Linked DNA regions of Verrucosispora sp. NA02020. The protein of the gene in region 1 interacts with the protein of each later gene in a pairwise test. Links are inferred from orthologs where the notes say so. Each region holds a gene or a part of one and is shown on either strand. Other genes may lie near its edges. The genes, in order: ung and ndk.

Region 1 (8,846 bases):
GCCGGACGGCCGGGCGTACGTCAATCCGACCGGCACCCCGGCCCTGGCCACCGGCGGCACCGGGGACGTCCTGGCCGGGCTGCTCGGTGCGCTGCTCGCGTCCGGCCTGCCGGCGGAGCGGGCCGCCGCGGCGGCGGCGTACCTGCACGGGTTGGCCGGTCGGGAGGCGGCGCGGGGCGGTCCGGTGGCCGCCGCCGACGTGGCCGACGCGCTGCGGCCGGTGCTGGCCCGGATCACCTGACCCGTCGTCGGGGACTCGCCCGACACCCCGTGCTCGGCCGGGGGCGACCCCGGGTGATCAGCGCGGAAGTAGGGTGGGGGGCATGTGGCAGGCCGAGGTACGCGTCGACCTCGACGCGATCCGGGAGAACGTGGACCGGTTGCGCACCGGCACCGGCGCCGAGTTGATGGCGGTGGTGAAGGGTGACGGCTACGGCCACGGCATGGTCCCGGCCGCCCGCGCCGCGTTGGAGGCGGGCGCGGACTGGCTCGGGGTCTGCACCCTGGACGAGGCGTTGGCCCTGCGGGCGGCGGGCATCGACGCCCCGGTGCTGGCCTGGCTGCTGGCGCCCGGGCTGCCGCTGCACACCGGCGTCGCGGCCGGCGTCGACCTGGGGGTGGCGAGCCTTCCGCAGCTCGACGAGATGGTCGGGGCGAGCCGACGCGCGGAACGTCCGGCCCGGCTGCACCTCAAGATCGACACTGGGTTGGCCCGGGGCGGCGCGACCGTCGCCGACTGGCCGGCGCTGCTCGACGCCGCCGCCAAGGCCCAGGCCGACGGGCTGGTCGAGGTGGTCGGGGTGTGGAGCCACTTCGTCTACGCGGACCTGCCCGGACACCCCACCACGGACCGGCAGTTGGCGGTCTTCCACGAGGGGCTGGCCATGGTCGAGCGGGCCGGACTGCGCCCGCGCTACCGGCACCTGGCCAACTCGGCGGCCACGCTGACCCGACCCGACACCCACTTCGACCTGGTCCGCCCCGGGCTGGCCGTGTACGGCCTCTCGCCGGTGGCCGGACAGACGTACGGGCTGCGGCCGGCGATGACCGCGCGGGCCCGGGTGATGCTGACCAAACGGGTACCGGCCGGCGCCGGTGTCTCCTACGGGCACACCTACCTCACCGAGCGCGACGCGACGCTGGCCGTGGTGCCGCTGGGCTACGCCGACGGGGTGCCCCGGCACGCCTCCGGCACCGGCCCGGTGCAACTCGGCGGCCGGCGGCGGACCGTCGCCGGTCGGGTCTGCATGGACCAGTTCGTGCTGGACTGCGGCGACGATCCGGTGGTCGCCGGTGACGTGGTCACCCTCTTCGGCGACGGCGCGGACGGTGCGCCCACCGCCGACGACTGGGCCGAGGCGGTCGGCACCATCAACTACGAGATCGTCACCCGCTTCGGCAGCACCCGGGTGCCCCGTGTCTACGACGGAGGGTCGGCGTGAGGGTCCCCCGACCGCGTACCGCCGCCGGCCGGGCCGCCGGGCTGGTCGGTGCGGCACTCGGCGTGGCCGCCGCCGGGCTCGCCGCCGGTGTCGCCACGGAACGGGCCCTGGTCCGCCGACTCAAGGCCGACCCGGCCGATCCGTACGTCGACGAGGTCTTCGGCGAGCAGCACTACGACGCGGCGCACCGGTTGGAGCTGCCCGACGGCACCGACGTGCACGTCGAGGTGGTCGAGCCGATCCGTCCGGTCGCGGGCAACCCGACGGTCGTGCTGGTGCACGGTTTCTGCCTGGACATGGGCACGTTCCACTTCCAGCGCAAGATGCTGGCCGGGCGGGGCGAGCACCGGATCGTGGCGTACGACCAGCCCGGTCACGGCCGTTCGGGGCGGTTGGAGGGCGGCGAGTACGACCTCGTCGCGCTCGGCCACACGCTGCGCCGGGTGATCGACGAGGTGGCACCGGACGGGCCGCTGGTCCTGATCGGGCACTCGATGGGCGGCATGACCATCATGTCGCTGGCCGAGCTGTACCCGGAGATGTTCGACGACCGGGTGGTGGGCACGGTGCTGATGGCCACCTCCGGCGGTCTGCTGGCGGAGACGAAGCTGGTCGCGCCCGCTCTGCTCGGGCGCGTCGGCGCGCCGGTGCTCTACACGGCCGGCTACGTCACCCGCTACGGCGGGACGGTGATCGACCGGGCCCGCAAGTCCACCAGCAACGTGGCCTGGCTGCTCACCCGCAGGTACGGCTTCGGCACCCGTAAGCCGAGCCCGTCGCTGGTGTCGTACGTGGAGGAGATGAACTCGCGTACCTCGGCCGACACGGTGACCCGCTATCTGCGTACGCTGGCGACGCACTCGCGGTTCCCGGCGCTGGCCGCGTTGGAGGACACGCCGGTGTTGGTGATCGTCGGAGACAAGGACATGATCACGCCGGTGACGCATTCCGAGGAGATCGTCCGGCGGCTGCCGCACGCCGAGTTCGTCAAGATCCACGACAGTGGGCACGTGGTGATGCTGGAGCACGCCGACGAGGTCAACATCGCGGTCAGCCGCTTCCTCGACTCGTGCGAGCGGGACCGCCCGTGACCCGTTTCGAGCTGCCGACCGTCGCGGACACGCACGCCTTCGGGCGGCGCCTCGCGCGGCTGCTGCGCGCCGGTGACCTGGTGCTCCTGACCGGGCCGCTGGGTGCCGGCAAGACCGCGTTGACCCAGGGGGTCGGTGCCGGGCTGGGCGTGCTCGGCGACATCACCTCGCCGACCTTCGTGATCGCCCGGGTGCACGGGCCGGACCCGGCGACCGGACGCGGGGTGGCGTTGGTGCACGCCGACGCGTACCGCCTGGGTGCCGCGAGCGACCCCCGGGCCGAGATCGACGACCTGGACCTGGACGCCTCGGTGGAGGACTCGGTCACCGTGGTCGAGTGGGGCGAGGGGCTGGTCGAGCAGCTGGTCGACGCACACCTGCGGATCCAGATGGACCGGCGTGACGACGACACCCGGGTCGTCGGGCTGGAGCCGGTCGGTGGCGACTGGGCGGCCCGGCTGGCCGAGTTGACCGTCCCGCGCTGACGGCCCTGCGCCGAACGCTGTCGTACCCACTGCCTACAGTGCCCGGAAACGTTCCGACCGGTGAAAGGCCGCCGATGCCCGACGACACCCCCGCCCTCGACCTGCCGGCCCTGCTTCCCGAGGCGTGGCGCGAGGTGCTCGCCCCGCACCTCGACCCGGCCCGCACCGCCGCGTTGGCCGACTTCGTCGCCGGGGAGTACGCGACCCAGACGGTCTTCCCGCCGGTCGAGGACCTCTTCTCCGCCTACCGACTCTGCGCGCCGTCGGCCTGCCGGGTGCTGATCCTCGGGCAGGACCCCTATCACCGGGTCGGCCAGGCGCACGGGTTGAGTTTCAGCGTGCGCGAGGGGGTCTCGGTGCCGCCGTCGTTGCGCAACGTCTTCAAGGAGTTGGGCGAGGACCTGGGCGTGCCCAAGCCGCGCAGCGGCAACCTGGACGGCTGGGCGGCACAGGGGGTGCTGCTGCTCAACTCGGTGTTGACGGTGCGGCAGGGCACTCCCGGCTCGCACGCCAACCGGGGGTGGGAGGAGTTCACCGATGCCACCATCCGGGCGCTGGACGCCCAGGAGTCGCGCGTGGTGTTCCTGCTCTGGGGTGGCTACGCGCGCAAGAAGGCGGCGCTGGTCACCAATCCGCAGCACGTGGTGCTGGAGGCGGGCCACCCCAGCCCGATGAACCCGCGTGGCTTCCTCGGCAGCCGGCCGTTCAGCGCGGCCAACAAGGCCCTCGCCGACGCCGGCCTGCCCACCGTCGACTGGGAGCGCACCGCCGGTTGAGCCGTTGGTGCGCTGAGGTGCCCCTTCACATCCCCGTGCGGCGACGTGAAGGGGCACCTCGGATCAGCCGATCCGGTACGCGCGAACCACCGTCTCGGTCAGGCTGGTGGCGCTACCTCTGGCCGTGACCTGCACGGACACGTACCCGGGGGCGGCCGGGTGGCGGACCGTACCGAGGAAGGTGCCGGCGCCGGTGCGGGTGACCGGGGTCGACTTCCAGGTGGCGCCGTCGTCGTAGGAGACCCGCAGGCCGACCGACGTGGCGTCGGCGCTGCTGATCGGGATGGTGAAGGACCGGCCGGCGGGTGCCGTGCCGGTGGCGTCCAGGGTCGGCGCCATGCGGACCGCCATGAGGCGCGACGCGGTCACCGGCCGGGTGAACGTCCAGTCGGCGGTGACCCGGGTGGACAGGCCGAACGAGGCCGCCCGGGTGGACTCGACGTGGAGCCGGTAACTGCCCGGTACGGGCGGCACGGTGAATCGGGCGTGACCGGGCAGGTCCGAGGTGGCCACCTCGGTGCCGTTGCGGTAGAGGGTGGTCGTACCGGAGAGGGTTTCCTGCTCGACGTGGCCGGGGTGGCCGGCGCTGTCGCAGTAGGGGGCGACCCGCACGACCAGTTGGTCGCCGGACCACCCGCCACCGGCGGTCGGGCAGGGCGCGACGATCGGGGCGTTCCAGGTGGAGGTGTAGGTCCGCCCGGGCCGGTAGGCGATCGCCGGTCCGGCCGTGGTGACGGTGTAGTAGTCGACGGCCTCGTCCGAGTACTGGAACACCCGCGAGGCCCACCTGATGCCGCCGTCGGTGTTGAAGTGGCGGGTCTGCGCCAGCGGCGTGGAGGCGTACGCCGGGGTCAGCGGATAGCCCGGCACGATCGGCGCCGACTGCATCGCGGCCGGGCCCTCCGGGGCCTGGGCGCGGGCGGAGGTCCGGTCCACGGCGAGTTCTCCGGCCGTGACGGACCTGGTGAAGCCGGTGGGCAGCGCGCCGGGCCGGTGCCAGGCGAGCTGGTACGCGTACCGGCTGGGGTCCGATCCGTCGGCGAACGCCGTGCCGATCACCGAGACGAACTCGTCCCGGCTGCCGGTCCCGCCGATCTGGGCCGTCCGCATCCGGGTCGACGCGTTGCTGCTGCCGCCGACGGTCACCCAGGAGTTGCCGGAGCGGACGCCCACCTGGACGGTGCTGTCGGAGCGGACCGCGTCGGCTGCCGGCACGCTGACCTGGACCGGACGCCCGACCCGTTCGTCGAGCGTGAGGTCGGTGTCGGCCCGCACGGCCAGGTTCGTGTGCGCCAGATAGGTCAGCTCCGGCAGGTGGGAGAACATCTGCGACACGACCGCGTAGCGCCCCTCGGGCACCCGGATGGTGATCTCACTGCCCTGCTCGTCGTCGTAGTGGTGGAGCGAGTCGTACGTGTACGGGATGTCCAGGCCCACGACGGTGGTGTAGAAGTCCCGGGTCTCCTGACCGTCCGCGCCGAGATGCCGCAGCGTCAGGGAGTGGGTGGCGGCCTCCCGGACCAACCCGACCGGCGTGGTCAGCCGCTTGCCGTCGCCGGTGCCGGCGGTCAGCCGCCCGGAGTACGGCCCGGCCGGTGCCGTCGTCGAGGCGGTGGCCGTGACGGTGGCATGGGCACTGCCGCCGGGCGGCACGGTCAGCGTCGACGGGTTCACCCGGAACATCCCGGAGGTGGGCGCCGTCTGCGGCCCGTCCACGGTCAGGCTCAGTCGTAGGGTCTGCGGCGTGGTGCCGGTGTTGCGGTAGGTGACCGTCCCGCTGGTCGGCGCGGCGCCGGTGTGCGGGAACGTGTGGGTGCCGAGGCTCAGGCTGGGCGGGTCGGCGAGGACCGTACCGGCGAGCGCGCCGGCCACGTCGACGCGCCCGGCGCCCTGAGCGAACACGCTGACGCCCGACGCCGGTCGGGCCGTACCCATCAGCGCGGCTTTGATCATGTCTCCGGTCCAGTCCGGGTGCTTCTGCTTGAGCAGGACGGCACTGCCGGCCGCGTGCGGCGCCGCGAAGGAGGTGCCCCACAGGCCGTCGGTGTAGGGGCCGGTGCCGTACGCGTCGGTGCTGCGGGCAGCGGTGACGTCGACGCCGGGCGCGGTGAGGTCGGGCTTGACGGCGTCGTCGCCGAGACGTGGGCCCCGGTTGGAGAAGGACGCCAGCCGGTCGTCGTGGTCGACCGCGCCGACGGCCAGCGCGGCATCGGCGGTTGCCGGTGACCCGACGTCGTAGTCCTGGGCGGCGTTCGGGTTGTTGCCGTTGTCGCCGCTGTTGCCGGACGCGACCACGAAGAGCGTGCCGTGCTGCTCGCTCAGGCGGCGCAGGGCGATCTCCAGGGGGTCGTCGCCGGGGGTGTCCGGGAAGCCGAGACTCATGTTGACGACTGCGGCGCGCTTCGGGCCGGCTGCCCACTCCATCGCGGCGATCACCGCCGACTCGGTCGAGTCCCAGTCACCGGTCTTGGCGTCGATGATCGTCGCCTCGGGGGCGACGCCCCGGTACCGGCCGGCCGAGGCGGCCCCACTGCCGGCGGCGACGGCGGCGACGGCCGTGCCGTGTCCCATCAGGTCGCGGACGTCGTCGCTGGTGGGTACGCCGCCCTCGGAGACCGGCGAGAAGTCGACCTGGGCGGCTACCCGGCCGACCAGGTCGGGGTGGGTGGCGTCGATCCCGCTGTCGATCACCGCGACGGTGACACCCCGGCCGGTCAGGCCGGCCTGCCAGGCGCTCGGGGCGCCGATCTGTTGGATACCCTCGGCGCCGCTGAAACGCCCGACGGCGTCCAGCCAGACCTTGCCCTTCGCGCCCTTGCGGGTCAGCCCCGACCAGAGCCGGTCGAGGCCCTGCTTGCGGGTGTGCATCGCGGTGGCCGGGAAGCTGGTCATCCGGTGCACGATCGTGCCGTCGACGCCACTGTCGGTGGAGGCGATGATCGGCAGGTCGGCACGTCGGTCGTCGTCGTACCCGTCGGCGAGCAGCCCGGTCACGTCGAACAGCCGTGGGTCGAGTCGGTCCGCCCGCAACAGCGGCAGCGCGTCGGCCGGCACCACCCGTACCCGGCCGGCGATCGTGCTGGTCAGCATCGGAATCTCCGACCGTCCCGGGCCCGGGACGACGCTGACGCCGCCGTCGGTGGTCACGGTGACCCGGTCACCGGTGATCAGCGTCGCGGTCCGACCGCCGCCGGAGGGCGCAGCCGCCCCGGCCGCGTCGGCCGCTGCCGGGGACGCCGGAACGAGACCGGCCGCGAGCAGCAGGGCCACGGCGGCCGGTAGGAATCTTCTGGGGCGCATGGACTCGTGTTCCTCCATTGTGGACAAATGAGGGACGGTGGCAGGCGACGGCGCCGTGCCCCCGGGGGCGGGGACACGGCGCCGGACGAGCGGGATCGTCGGTGTCGGCCAGGGGCTACCGCGCCTGGGGCACCGGGGTCCAGGTGAGTTCGTCGTTCACGTCGGCCACCTCGACCGACTCCGCGATCCTGGTCAGTTCCGCGACGGAGAGCCCGCCGGTGCCGAGCACCTGCACCTGCACCGCGCCGTCCGTGGTCCAGCGGTTGCAGAACGCGTCACCCGACGCCTGGTAGCACTTCGTCTTGCCGGCCTTCGCCCGCTGGTTGGAGGAGGAGGCGGGCATGACGTAGATGCTGACACTGCCCGGGATGGTGGCGCTCTCGTTGTCGCCGTACGGCGACGTCAGGCCGGTGGTCGACGGGGCCGGGTCGGCGTAGGTCACGCCACCGTAGTTGCCCGCGCGGGCCTGCGCGATGCCGACCAGGCCGGGCAGGGCGTGCGAGCCGGCCTCGACCGCAGTGTGGCCGGCGGGCAGGTAGCCGATCCGGAACGGCAGCGTGGCGGGCACCGCCGGGCTCGGCTTCAGGGCGGTGACCAGCGCCGACAGGTCCGCGATGGAGGGGTCGGGGGTGCTGGTGTACGCGGTCACCACGGCCCACGCGTCGTCGGCGTACTCCCAGGCCAACTGCCGGCCGGCCGGCTCGACGGTCGACTCGACGGCCTGGCGGCCGGCGATCGTCGACGAGGTGCCGCCGACGATCCCCGCCGGGTCGAACGCGCCCGGTCGGTAGAGCGTCAGGTAGGCGTACAGCGGTCGCTGGGTCGAGTCGGTGCCGGCAGCCGGGGGGCGCTTCCCATTCCGACGGACGGGCGTCTCGGAATCCTCGACCGGCCGGTCGTGGGTGACTCTGCCGTCCATGTAGACCGAGGCGATCTGATAGGCGGGGGAGACCACCACGGGGTCCTGCACGCGCAGCGGACCGGCGTCGAACGCGCGGAACGTGAAGCTGAACGGCGGCGCGTCCGACCAGGTGGCCTCCGCGCCTGGGGCGGCCCCGGCGACGATCGTGGTCGGCTGCTCCGGCGCACCCGGCGTCAGCGCGAACGTGCCGGCGACCACGGCCGCGACCAGGCCGGCGGCACCTGCGGAGGCGAATCCCGCCCGACGGCGACGTTCGGCCTTGCGGCCGGCCGTGACGATCTGGTCGACGGAACGCGACATGGGCGGCTCGTCCACGGTCACCGCCGCCACGATCTCATGCAATTGCGACATGCCATTCCTTGTCCTCGATGTTGTTGAGCCGGTCGGCTCCGAGTAGTTCGCGGAGCTTGGCGAGACCGCGCGACGTCTGGCTCTTCGCCGTGCCGACGGTGCAACCCAGGACCTGGGCCGTCTCCTCCAGGCTGAGTCCGAGGTAGTGACGCAGCACCACGGCGGCCCGTTGGCCGGTGGGTACGGCGTTCAGCGCCGTGCGCAGCCGTAGCCGCTCGTCGGTGGCGCCGTTCGGGTCGTCCACCGCAACGTCCGGAATGCCGTAGCCGGCCGACCGCTCCCGCCCCTGACGCCAGGGCCTGCGCGTCTCGTCGACGGCGGCCCGGTACACCATGGTCTTGGCGTACAGGTCCGGGCGCTCCACCTTGCGCCAGCGCGGGTACAGCTTGATCAGTGTGTTGGCCACCGCGTCATCCGCCGCGTGCCAGTCCCCGCAGGTCACATAGGCCAGCTTGCGCAGTGACGCCATCTCGGACGTC
Region 2 (8,815 bases), 270 kb from region 1 along the record:
GGGACAGCTCGGTGACGAGCAGGGTGATGCCCACACCGCTGATCGGGGCGGCCAGGTCGGCGGTGTCCGGGTCGAAACCGAAGATCGCCTCGTCCAGTTCCCGGTCGTCCACCTGCGGATCGTCGGGGTCCGGGGCGCCGGTCGCCGCCGCGTGCACCGGCTCGTCCTCGTGCGGTGCCGACCGGGTGCGCCCGGCGGTCGTCGGGTACGGGTCGTCCAGCGGCAGGTCCAGCGGGTCGAGGGGGCCCGTCGGGGCGGAGGGCGGATCGGCCGGTCGTCCGGCGGCCGGTGCCGTGCTCGGCGTACCGGTGACCGGCGCGCCGGCCGGGTGGTCGTCGCGCGGCAGGTCGGCGAAGAGGTCGGTCTCGTCCGGGGCGGCGGCCGTCGCGGCGAACCGCTCCTCGGCGGGGGTACGTGGCGCGGGCGTGGCGCGGCGGGGCAACGGGGCGTCGCTGCTCTGCTCGACCACGGTGCCCTCCAGCACCACGGGTCCACCCGGGCGCTGGCGTACCCGGACCGGGTCCCGGGACTCGACCGGCTCGACCGGGTCGTCGCGGAGCGGGGTGCCGAGCGGGTCACCCAGCGGGTCGTGGAAGTCGTCCTCCGGCGGCCGGTCGGCCCACGGCGGGGCCTGCTGCCCGATCAGCATCTCGTCCGGCGGGCCCTGCCCGACGAACTCGTCGGCGAACTCGGGCGGCAGGTCGGCGGTGCCGGCCTCGGCGTGGGTGGGCACCTCGTCCCAGAGCACCCGGACGTGTCGCGGGTCGTCCAGCGCCACCCGGATCGGCAGTGTCTGGCCCAGCGACGGCCACTTGGCGACCGGCACCCGGGGCTCGATGATCTTCTTGGACCGGGGCGGCAGCCCGGGCGCGTCGATCACGAGCTGGAGTTCGCAGCGGCCGAAGGCGTACTGGGTGGGTGGTTCGGAGGCGCTGTGCACGTGCCCGGCGCCGACGACCCAGGTGCGACCGCCGCCGCGTACGGTGGCCAGCGCGATCGCCAGCACCAGCAGGGCCACACCGAGCGCCACGATGGCCCAGCTCGTCATGCCCAGCCCGAACAGCACGACGAAACTGGCCACGGTGCCGAGCACCGCCGCGATCAGTTTGCGTACCGGTGCGATGGGTCGGTTCCCGCCGTTCGCCACAGTGGACCTCCCGGGTGGTCAGGGCCAGGCTAGGCCGGATCGGGGGCCGGGGGAAGGACCGACCACCGCGCCGGGGCCGGGACCGGGTCGCTAGGCTGACCGTACCCAGCCCGACCGACTTACGCCCTCAGGAGGAACCCAGCGTGTCCAGCAGCAGCCCGGACGAGCGCACGCTCGTACTGATCAAGCCCGACGCGGTCCGCCGCGGCCTGGTCGGCGAGATCGTCTCCCGCTTCGAGCGGAAGGGGCTGCGGATCGACGCGATGGCGTCCCGGACGATGGACGCCGCGCTGGCCGACGAGCACTACGCCGAGCACGTGGACAAGGCGTTCTACCCGCCGCTGAAGACGTTCATGACCAGCGGCCCGTTGGTCGCGCTGGTGCTCTCCGGCGACCAGGTGATCGACGTGGTGCGGGGTCTGATCGGCGCCACCGACGGACGCAAGGCCGTCGCCGGCACCATCCGGGGCGACCTCGCCCTGTCCAACCGGGAGAACCTGGTGCACGCCTCCGACTCCCCGGACAGCGCCAAGCGCGAGCTGGCGCTCTGGTTCCCCGAGCTGGGCTGACGACCGCCTCCCCGAGTTGGGCTCACGACAGCGGCGAGCCGGCCCGTCGACGGGCCGGCTCAGGTCGCCCAGGGCAACTTGTCCGGGTTGGCGACCAGGAAGATGTCGGTGATCCGACCGTCGGCGGTGCCGAGCATGACCGCATACCGGGAGCCGCCGGCGGTGATCACCACGGCGGCCGGCTGACCGTTGAGTTCGGTGCGGTGCACGGTGAGCGGCCAGCCCTTCTCGCGGACGCCCAGCAGGAACCGGACCACCCGGTCCGCGCCGGTGATCGGGTTGCGGGCGGCACTCACCCGACCGCCGCCGTCACTCCAGGCGATCGCGTCGGCGGCCACCAGCTCGGTCAGCCTCCGCAGGTCACCCTCGCCGGCGGCGGCGATGAACGCCTCCAGCAGTCGCTCCTGCTCCGCCCGGTCGGCGGTGAACCGGCGCTGCTCGCGCCCGATCCGGGCGGCGGCCCGGTGGTGCAACTGACGGCAGTCCTCGACGGAACGGTCGAGCAGCTCGGCGATCTCGGCGTACGGCAGCTCGAACGCGGTGTGCAGGACGTAGACCGCGCGCTCCGGCGGGGTGAGCCGCTCCAGCAGGTGCAGCAGCGCGGTGGAGAGCGAGTCGCGCAGTTCGGCGCGTTCCAACGGGCCGAACGGTGACGGTGCCGTCGGTACCGGCTCCGGCAGCCACTGCCCGACGTACGCCTCCCGGGTGGCCTGCCGGGCCCGCAGCCGGTCCATGGACAGGTGGGTCACCACCCGGGACAGGTAGCGGCGTGGCTCGGTCACCCGGCTCCGGTCGACGCGGGCCCAGCGCAGGTAGGTCTCCTGGAGCACGTCCTCGGCGTCGTGCCGGCTGCCGAGCAGCCGGTACGCCAGACCGAGCAGCATCGGCCGGTGCGCGTCGAGCGCACCGGCCGCCTCCGCCGCCTCCGCCGGGTTCAGTCGTCCGACGGGAGATCGTTGCGGAAGGTCACCGCGATCCGGTTCCACACGTTGATTGTGGCAATCGCCAGGACCAGGTCGGCGAGCGCCTTCTCCGGCCAGACCTTCGCCGCGTCCTCCCACACGTCGTCGGGTACCCCGTGTTCGCCGAGCCGGGTCACCGCGTCGGTCAACGCCAGCGCGGCGCGTTCCCGCTGGTCGAAGAAGGGCGCCTCGCGCCAGGCGGCCACCGCGAACAGCCGCCGGCTCGACTCACCCGCGCCGAGCGCCTCCTGGCTGTGCATGTCGACGCAGTACGCGCAGCCGTTCAGGATCGAGGCGCGCAGCTTCACCAGCTCCAGCACGGTGTGGTCCACGTTCGCCCGGACGTACTTCTCCAGCCCCATCACGGCGCTGAACGCCCCTGGCGCCACCTCCGCCACGTTCATCCGCTGCATGACAACCCTCCCGCTAGATCGCTCCGACACCCCCACGACGGGCGCACCCCACAGGGCGTGACAGGTACACCCTGTGACGCCGGTCATGGAGGCTCGTCGTGGAGGTGCGCGTCGATCATGGACTCGTGGTCGGTGATTCGCCCCGTGCGGCCCGGTTTGCGACTGCCGGGACTCCATGATCGGCGGGGTGGGGTTATCGGGAGGAGGGGGACGGGTGGGATGGGTATCATGGGTGGGTATGGCGATGATCCGGCAATCACCGGTGAGCCTCCGGAAGAACGGCCGGGTGACCGGCTCAGTAGAACCGGACGGGTCGGCCCGTCACAGCCGGTCAACGAGCGGGTGGTCGTACTCCGGCCACCAAGCGGGGTGGTACCGCGGGCCCGGCCCGGGGCGCCGGTGACGGCGTACCGGTGACGGCTCGTCCTCGCAGACCCACACGACAGTGAGCGTCAGCGAGGAGAGCGACCCCCGATGGGCTATCCGTTGCACGACCCGACCGCCACCGGCGTCCCGGCCAGCCCGGACCTGCCCGCGGTCGAGCGCCGGGTGCTGGAGCACTGGACGGCCGACAAGACCTTCGAGGCCAGCGTCGAGCAGCGTCCCGCCTCCGGCCGGCAGCCGGAGACGGCGACCGGTGCCTCGGCCGGTGACGCCGACAACGAGTACGTCTTCTACGACGGCCCGCCGTTCGCCAACGGCCTGCCGCACTACGGTCACCTCTTCACCGGGTACGTCAAGGACGTGGTGCCGCGCTACCAGACCATGCGCGGCCGGCGGGTGGAGCGGCGCTTCGGCTGGGACTGCCACGGCCTGCCAGCCGAGGTGGTGGCCGAGAAGCAGCTCGGCATCACCAGCAAGGCGGAGATCCTCGACCTCGGCGTGGCCCGGTTCAACGACGCCTGCCGCTCCTCAGTGCTGGAGTTCACCCAGGACTGGGAGCGGTACGTCACCCGGCAGGCCCGCTGGGTCGACTTCGCCAACGACTACAAGACCCTCGACCTGGACTACATGGAAAGCGTCATGTGGGCCTTCAAGACCCTGCACGACAAGGGTCTGATCTACGAGGGCTTCCGGGTGCTGGCGTACTGCTGGCGGTGTGAGACGCCGCTGTCGAACACCGAGACCCGGATGGACGACGTCTACCGGGACCGGCACGACCCCACGTTGACCGTGTGGTTCGGGCTGACCGCCGACGAGTCCGCGCCGGAGCTGCTCCGGGGGCCGGTCCGGCTGGGCGTCTGGACCACCACGCCGTGGACGCTGCCGTCGAACCTGGCGCTGGCCGTCGGGCCGGACATCGAGTACGCGGTGCTGGACCGCGACGGCGAGCGCTACGTCGTCGGCGCCGGTCGCCTCGGGGCGTACGCCAAGGAACTGGAGGGGTACGAGCAGGTCGGCACGGTACGCGGCGCCGACCTGGTGGGGCGGCGGTACACCCCGCTGTTCGACTTCCTCACCGCGCAGGCCGGACCTCAGGCGTACCAGGTGCTCGGCGCCGAGTTCGTCACCACGGAGGACGGCACCGGGATCGTGCACCTCGCCCCGGCCTTCGGCGAGGACGACCAGAACGTCTGCAACGCGGCCGGCATCCCGACCATCGTCACCGTGGACGACCACACCCGGTTCACCGGGCTGGTCCCGCCCTACGAGGGCGAGCAGGTCTTCGACGTCAACAAGCCGGTGATCCGGGAGCTCAAGGAGCGGGGGGTGGTGCTGCGGCAGGACACCTACACCCACTCGTATCCGCACTGCTGGCGCTGTGACACCCCGCTGGTCTACAAGGCGGTGTCGTCGTGGTTCGTCGCGGTGACGACGTTCAAGGACCGCATGGCCGAGCTGAACCAGCAGATCAACTGGACGCCCGGACACATCAAGGACGGCTCGTTCGGCAAGTGGCTGGCCAACGCCCGGGACTGGTCCATCAGCCGGAACCGGTTCTGGGGCTCGCCCATCCCGGTGTGGCGCTCGGACGACCCGAACCACCCGCGCGTCGACGTGTACGGGTCGCTGGAGGAGATCGAGCGCGACTTCGGCGTACGCCTGACCGACCTGCACCGGCCGGCGGTGGACGACCTGGTCCGCCCCAACCCGGACGACCCGACGGGCCGGTCGACGATGCGCCGCGTGCCGGAGGTGCTGGACTGCTGGTTCGAGTCCGGCTCGATGCCCTTCGCCCAGGTGCACTACCCGTTCGAGAACCGCGACTGGTTCGAGAGCCACTACCCGGGTGACTTCATCGTCGAGTACATCGGGCAGACCCGGGGCTGGTTCTACACCATGCACGTGCTGGCCACCGCGCTGTTCGACCGGCCGGCGTTCCGCAACTGCCTCAGCCACGGCATCCTGCTCGGCTCCGACGGGCGCAAGATGTCCAAGAGCCTGCGCAACTACCCGGACGTCTACCACGTCTTCGACTCGTACGGGTCGGACGCGATGCGGTGGATGCTGATGTCGTCGCCGGTGCTGCGGGGCGGGGACATGCCGGTCACCGAGTCGAGCGTCCGGGACGCCGTGCGGCAGGTGCTGTTGCCGCTCTGGAACGTCTGGTACTTCTTCTCGCTGTACGCCAACGCCGACGGCTACCAGGCGAAACGGAAGACCGACGCGGTGGCGACCGGTGCCGGCAGCCTGCTCGACCGGTACGTGCTGGCCAAGACCAACGAGCTGGTCGAGACGGCCGGCGCGCAGATGGACGCGTACGACATCTCGGGGGCCTGCGCCACCGTCCGGTCCTACCTGGACGCGCTGACCAACTGGTATGTGCGTCGCTCGCGGGACCGGTTCTGGGCGGGCGACACGGAGGCGTTCGACACGCTCTGGACGGTGCTGGAGACGCTGTGCCGGGTGGTGGCACCGTTGGCGCCGCTGACCGCCGAGGAGATCTGGCGCGGGCTGACCGGTGAGCGGTCGGTGCACCTGACCGACTGGCCGCGTGCCGAGGACTTCCCGGTCGACCACGAGCTGGTGGCCGCGATGGACGCCACCCGGGCGGTCGCCTCGGCGGCGCTGTCGCTGCGCAAGGCCAAGGGTCTGCGGGTCCGGCTGCCGCTGGCGAAGCTGACCGTCGCCAGCCCGGCGGCCGAGCAGCTGCGGCCCTTCGCCGACCTGGTCGCCGACGAGGTCAACGTGAAGGAGGTCGTCTTCACCGACGAGGTGTCGGCGTACTGCCAGCAGGTGCTCACCGTGGTGCCCCGGGCGCTCGGACCTCGGGTCGGCAAGCAGGTGCAGCAGGTGATCAAGGCGGTCAAGGCGGGGGAGTGGGAGTTGGTCGACGGCGCCCCGGTCGCCGCCGGGGTCACGCTGGCCGAGGGCGAGTACGAGCTGCGGCTGGTCGCGGCCGACGCCGAGCACTCCGCCCCGCTGCCGGGTGGTGAGGGGGTGGTGGTGCTGGACACCGTGGTCACCCCCGAACTGGCCGCCGAGGGGCTGGCCCGGGACGTCGTCCGGGTGGTCCAGCAGGCCCGCCGCGACGCCGACCTGGACGTCTCGGACCGGATCGCGGTGACGGTGTCGGCCTCGGCGGAGGTGCGCGCGGCGGTGTCCGGGTACGCCGAGTTCGTGGCCCGTGAGGTGCTGGCGGACCGCGTCGACTTCGCCGACGAACTGGACGGCTTCGCCGGTGAGGTCGGCGAGGGCGAGCAGGTGACGGTCGAGGTGCGTCGCGTGTGAGCTGACGTGTGTCGATGTGTAAGGAAGGGCCCCCTACTAACGCCTGCGGTAGTACCGGGGGCCCTTCCTAACATCCGGCACCCAGCCTGCGGACCTGCCCGACCTCGCTCCGGTCGAAGTGCGACGGTCCGCTACGGTGACACCGCCCCTACCTCACTCGATCCGCCGGAGGACCAGTGCCGCTGCTCTACACCATCGGCAGGTACACCGTGGCCCCGGCACTGCGGCTGGCCTTTCAGCCGAACGTGGAGGGGCTGGAGCACATCCCGGCGACCGGCGGCGCGATCTTCGCGGGCAACCATCTGTCCGTGGCCGACGAGTTGTTCCTCGGCACGGTGGTGCCTCGGCACCTGGCGTTCTGGGCCAAGTCGGACTATTACAAGGGTACCGGGGCGAAGGGCGCGTTCCATCGGTTCGTGCTCAACGGCCTGGGCGCCATCCCGGTCGAGCGGGCCGGCGGGCGGGCGGCGTTGACCGCCTTCGACGCGGCGATCCCCGCACTCCAGGGCGGCGACCTGGTCGCCATCTATCCCGAGGGGACCCGTTCGCCGGACGGCCGGCTCTACCGGGGACGCACCGGCACCGCCCGGCTGGCGCTGGCCGCCGGTGTCCCGATCATCCCGGTGGGCATGATCGGCACCGACAAGGTGCAGCCGATCGGCGCCCGGATGCCGCGACCCGGGGGCGCGAAGATCACCGTGCGGTTCGGCAAGCCGCTGGACTTCACCGGCCGCTCGGCGGACCGGACGTCGCTGCGGGAGATGACCGACGAGCTGATGGCCGAGATCCAGAAACTGACCGGCCAGGAGTACGTCCCGCGCTACGCCCCGCCCCGCGCGAAGCCGCCCGCCCCGGGCGAGCCGACGCCGGGTAGCACGACGCCGGGCAGCCCGACCACGGGTGGGCCCGCCACGGGCGAGTCGCACCCGGGTCAGTCGACGCCGGGGGAGTCGGCTCCGGGCCGGTAGACCCCCGGGTCGGTCGACCCCGGGCGGGCCGACCACAGGCTGAGCGCAGGCCGCGGACGGCCCCGCTCAGCCGCCCTTCGTCGAGACGATCTGTCGCCGCATGGTGGCGAGCAGCTCGGCACTGTCGTCCACCGAGAGCCCGGTGAAGACCGCGCTGGTGATGCTGCCGTGGTCGACCGAGGTGCAGACCACCACCCCGACGCCGTCGACGTTGCCCACCGCGCACCGCTCGTGCCGCCCCCGCACGCCGGTCTCCACGACCTGCGCCTCACCGAGCGAGTACTGCTGGGTGAGGCGTTCGATCTCGCCGTCGGCGTCGGCCGAGGGGGCGAAGCGGAAGCCGGTGCCGCCGAAGACGGTGACCTGCTTGCCGGCTCCGGTGGTGTAGATGCCGGCGAAGGTGTCGTCGGCGAGCAGGTGCGCCTGGCGCATCTGCGTCTCCAGCCGTCGGGCGGCCTGCGTACTGCGGTCGTCCTGGCGGAGTTCCAGATCGGCCACCTGGCTCGGCAGCGAGGCGTTCGCCGGGTACTGGCTGGCCATCGGGACGCCGTAGTAGGCCGGGCAGCCGCAGCAGCAGGCGATGGTCAGCAGCAGCATCCACGGCCAGCGGCGACGCTTACGGGGACGGGCGTACCCCGGAGGCGCCTGCCAGCCCGGCGGCGGTGCGGGTGGCCCGGTCTTCCGACCCCGCCAGCCCCGGATCGGCGGTGCCGGTGCGGCCGGCGGTGCCGGTGGCGGGGCGTGCCGCACCGGTGGCGGCGCGACCTGCTGCGGACGCCCCGGCGCGGCCGGCGGTCGCATCGGCGCGGCCGGCGCCGGCGGAGTGGGTCGCGCGGCCGGTGGCGGGTACGCGGGCGGCTGGTGTGCAGGTGGGGCCGAGGAGACCGGTGGTGGGTACGCGGGCGGCTGGTGCGCCGGTGGCGCGGACGACACCGGTGGTGGGTACCCGGCCGGTTGGTGTGCCGGTGGGGCCGAGGACACCGGCGGTGGGTACGCGGGCGGTTGGTGTGCCGGTGGCGCGGACGAGACCGGCGGCGGCACGGGGGTGTAGGACCGGGTCGCCGGCGGTGCGGGGTAGGACAAC

What was found.
Region 2: the proteins of ung (region 1) and ndk interact in binary tests that used the Escherichia coli proteins (3 or more experiments, as listed by UniProt). The link is inferred for Verrucosispora sp. NA02020 from one-to-one orthologs.

Annotation. Positions count from the first base shown.
Region 1 is NZ_CP054923.1:6,294,623-6,303,468, reverse strand. What follows is about bases 2,074-4,943. They hold ung (uracil-DNA glycosylase), read left to right. Parts: upstream 2,074-3,092; coding sequence 3,093-3,794; downstream 3,795-4,943. Other genes in these bases: HUT12_RS28065 (S8 family serine peptidase), read right to left, coding at 3,858-4,943; tsaE (tRNA (adenosine(37)-N6)-threonylcarbamoyltransferase complex ATPase subunit type 1 TsaE), read left to right, coding at 2,512-3,018; HUT12_RS28080 (alpha/beta fold hydrolase), read left to right, coding at 2,074-2,533. Also shown: HUT12_RS28090 (NAD(P)H-hydrate dehydratase), read left to right, coding at 1-241; alr (alanine racemase), read left to right, coding at 324-1,442; more of HUT12_RS28080, read left to right, coding at 1,439-2,073; more of HUT12_RS28065, read right to left, coding at 4,944-7,094; HUT12_RS28060 (hypothetical protein), read right to left, coding at 7,210-8,367; HUT12_RS28055 (SigE family RNA polymerase sigma factor), read right to left, coding at 8,351-8,846. UniProt on the Escherichia coli protein: Excises uracil residues from the DNA which can arise as a result of misincorporation of dUMP residues by DNA polymerase or due to deamination of cytosine.
Region 2 is NZ_CP054923.1:6,563,868-6,572,682, reverse strand. Bases 165-3,003 are described here. They hold ndk (nucleoside-diphosphate kinase), read left to right. Parts: upstream 165-1,290; coding sequence 1,291-1,716; downstream 1,717-3,003. Other genes in these bases: HUT12_RS29360 (carboxymuconolactone decarboxylase family protein), read right to left, coding at 2,651-3,003; sigJ (RNA polymerase sigma factor SigJ), read right to left, coding at 1,776-2,702; HUT12_RS29375 (VOC family protein), read right to left, coding at 165-1,147. Outside these bases: more of HUT12_RS29375, read right to left, coding at 1-164; more of HUT12_RS29360, read right to left, coding at 3,004-3,091; ileS (isoleucine--tRNA ligase), read left to right, coding at 3,566-6,763; HUT12_RS33285 (hypothetical protein), read right to left, coding at 7,798-8,815. UniProt on the Escherichia coli protein: Major role in the synthesis of nucleoside triphosphates other than ATP. The ATP gamma phosphate is transferred to the NDP beta phosphate via a ping-pong mechanism, using a phosphorylated active-site intermediate.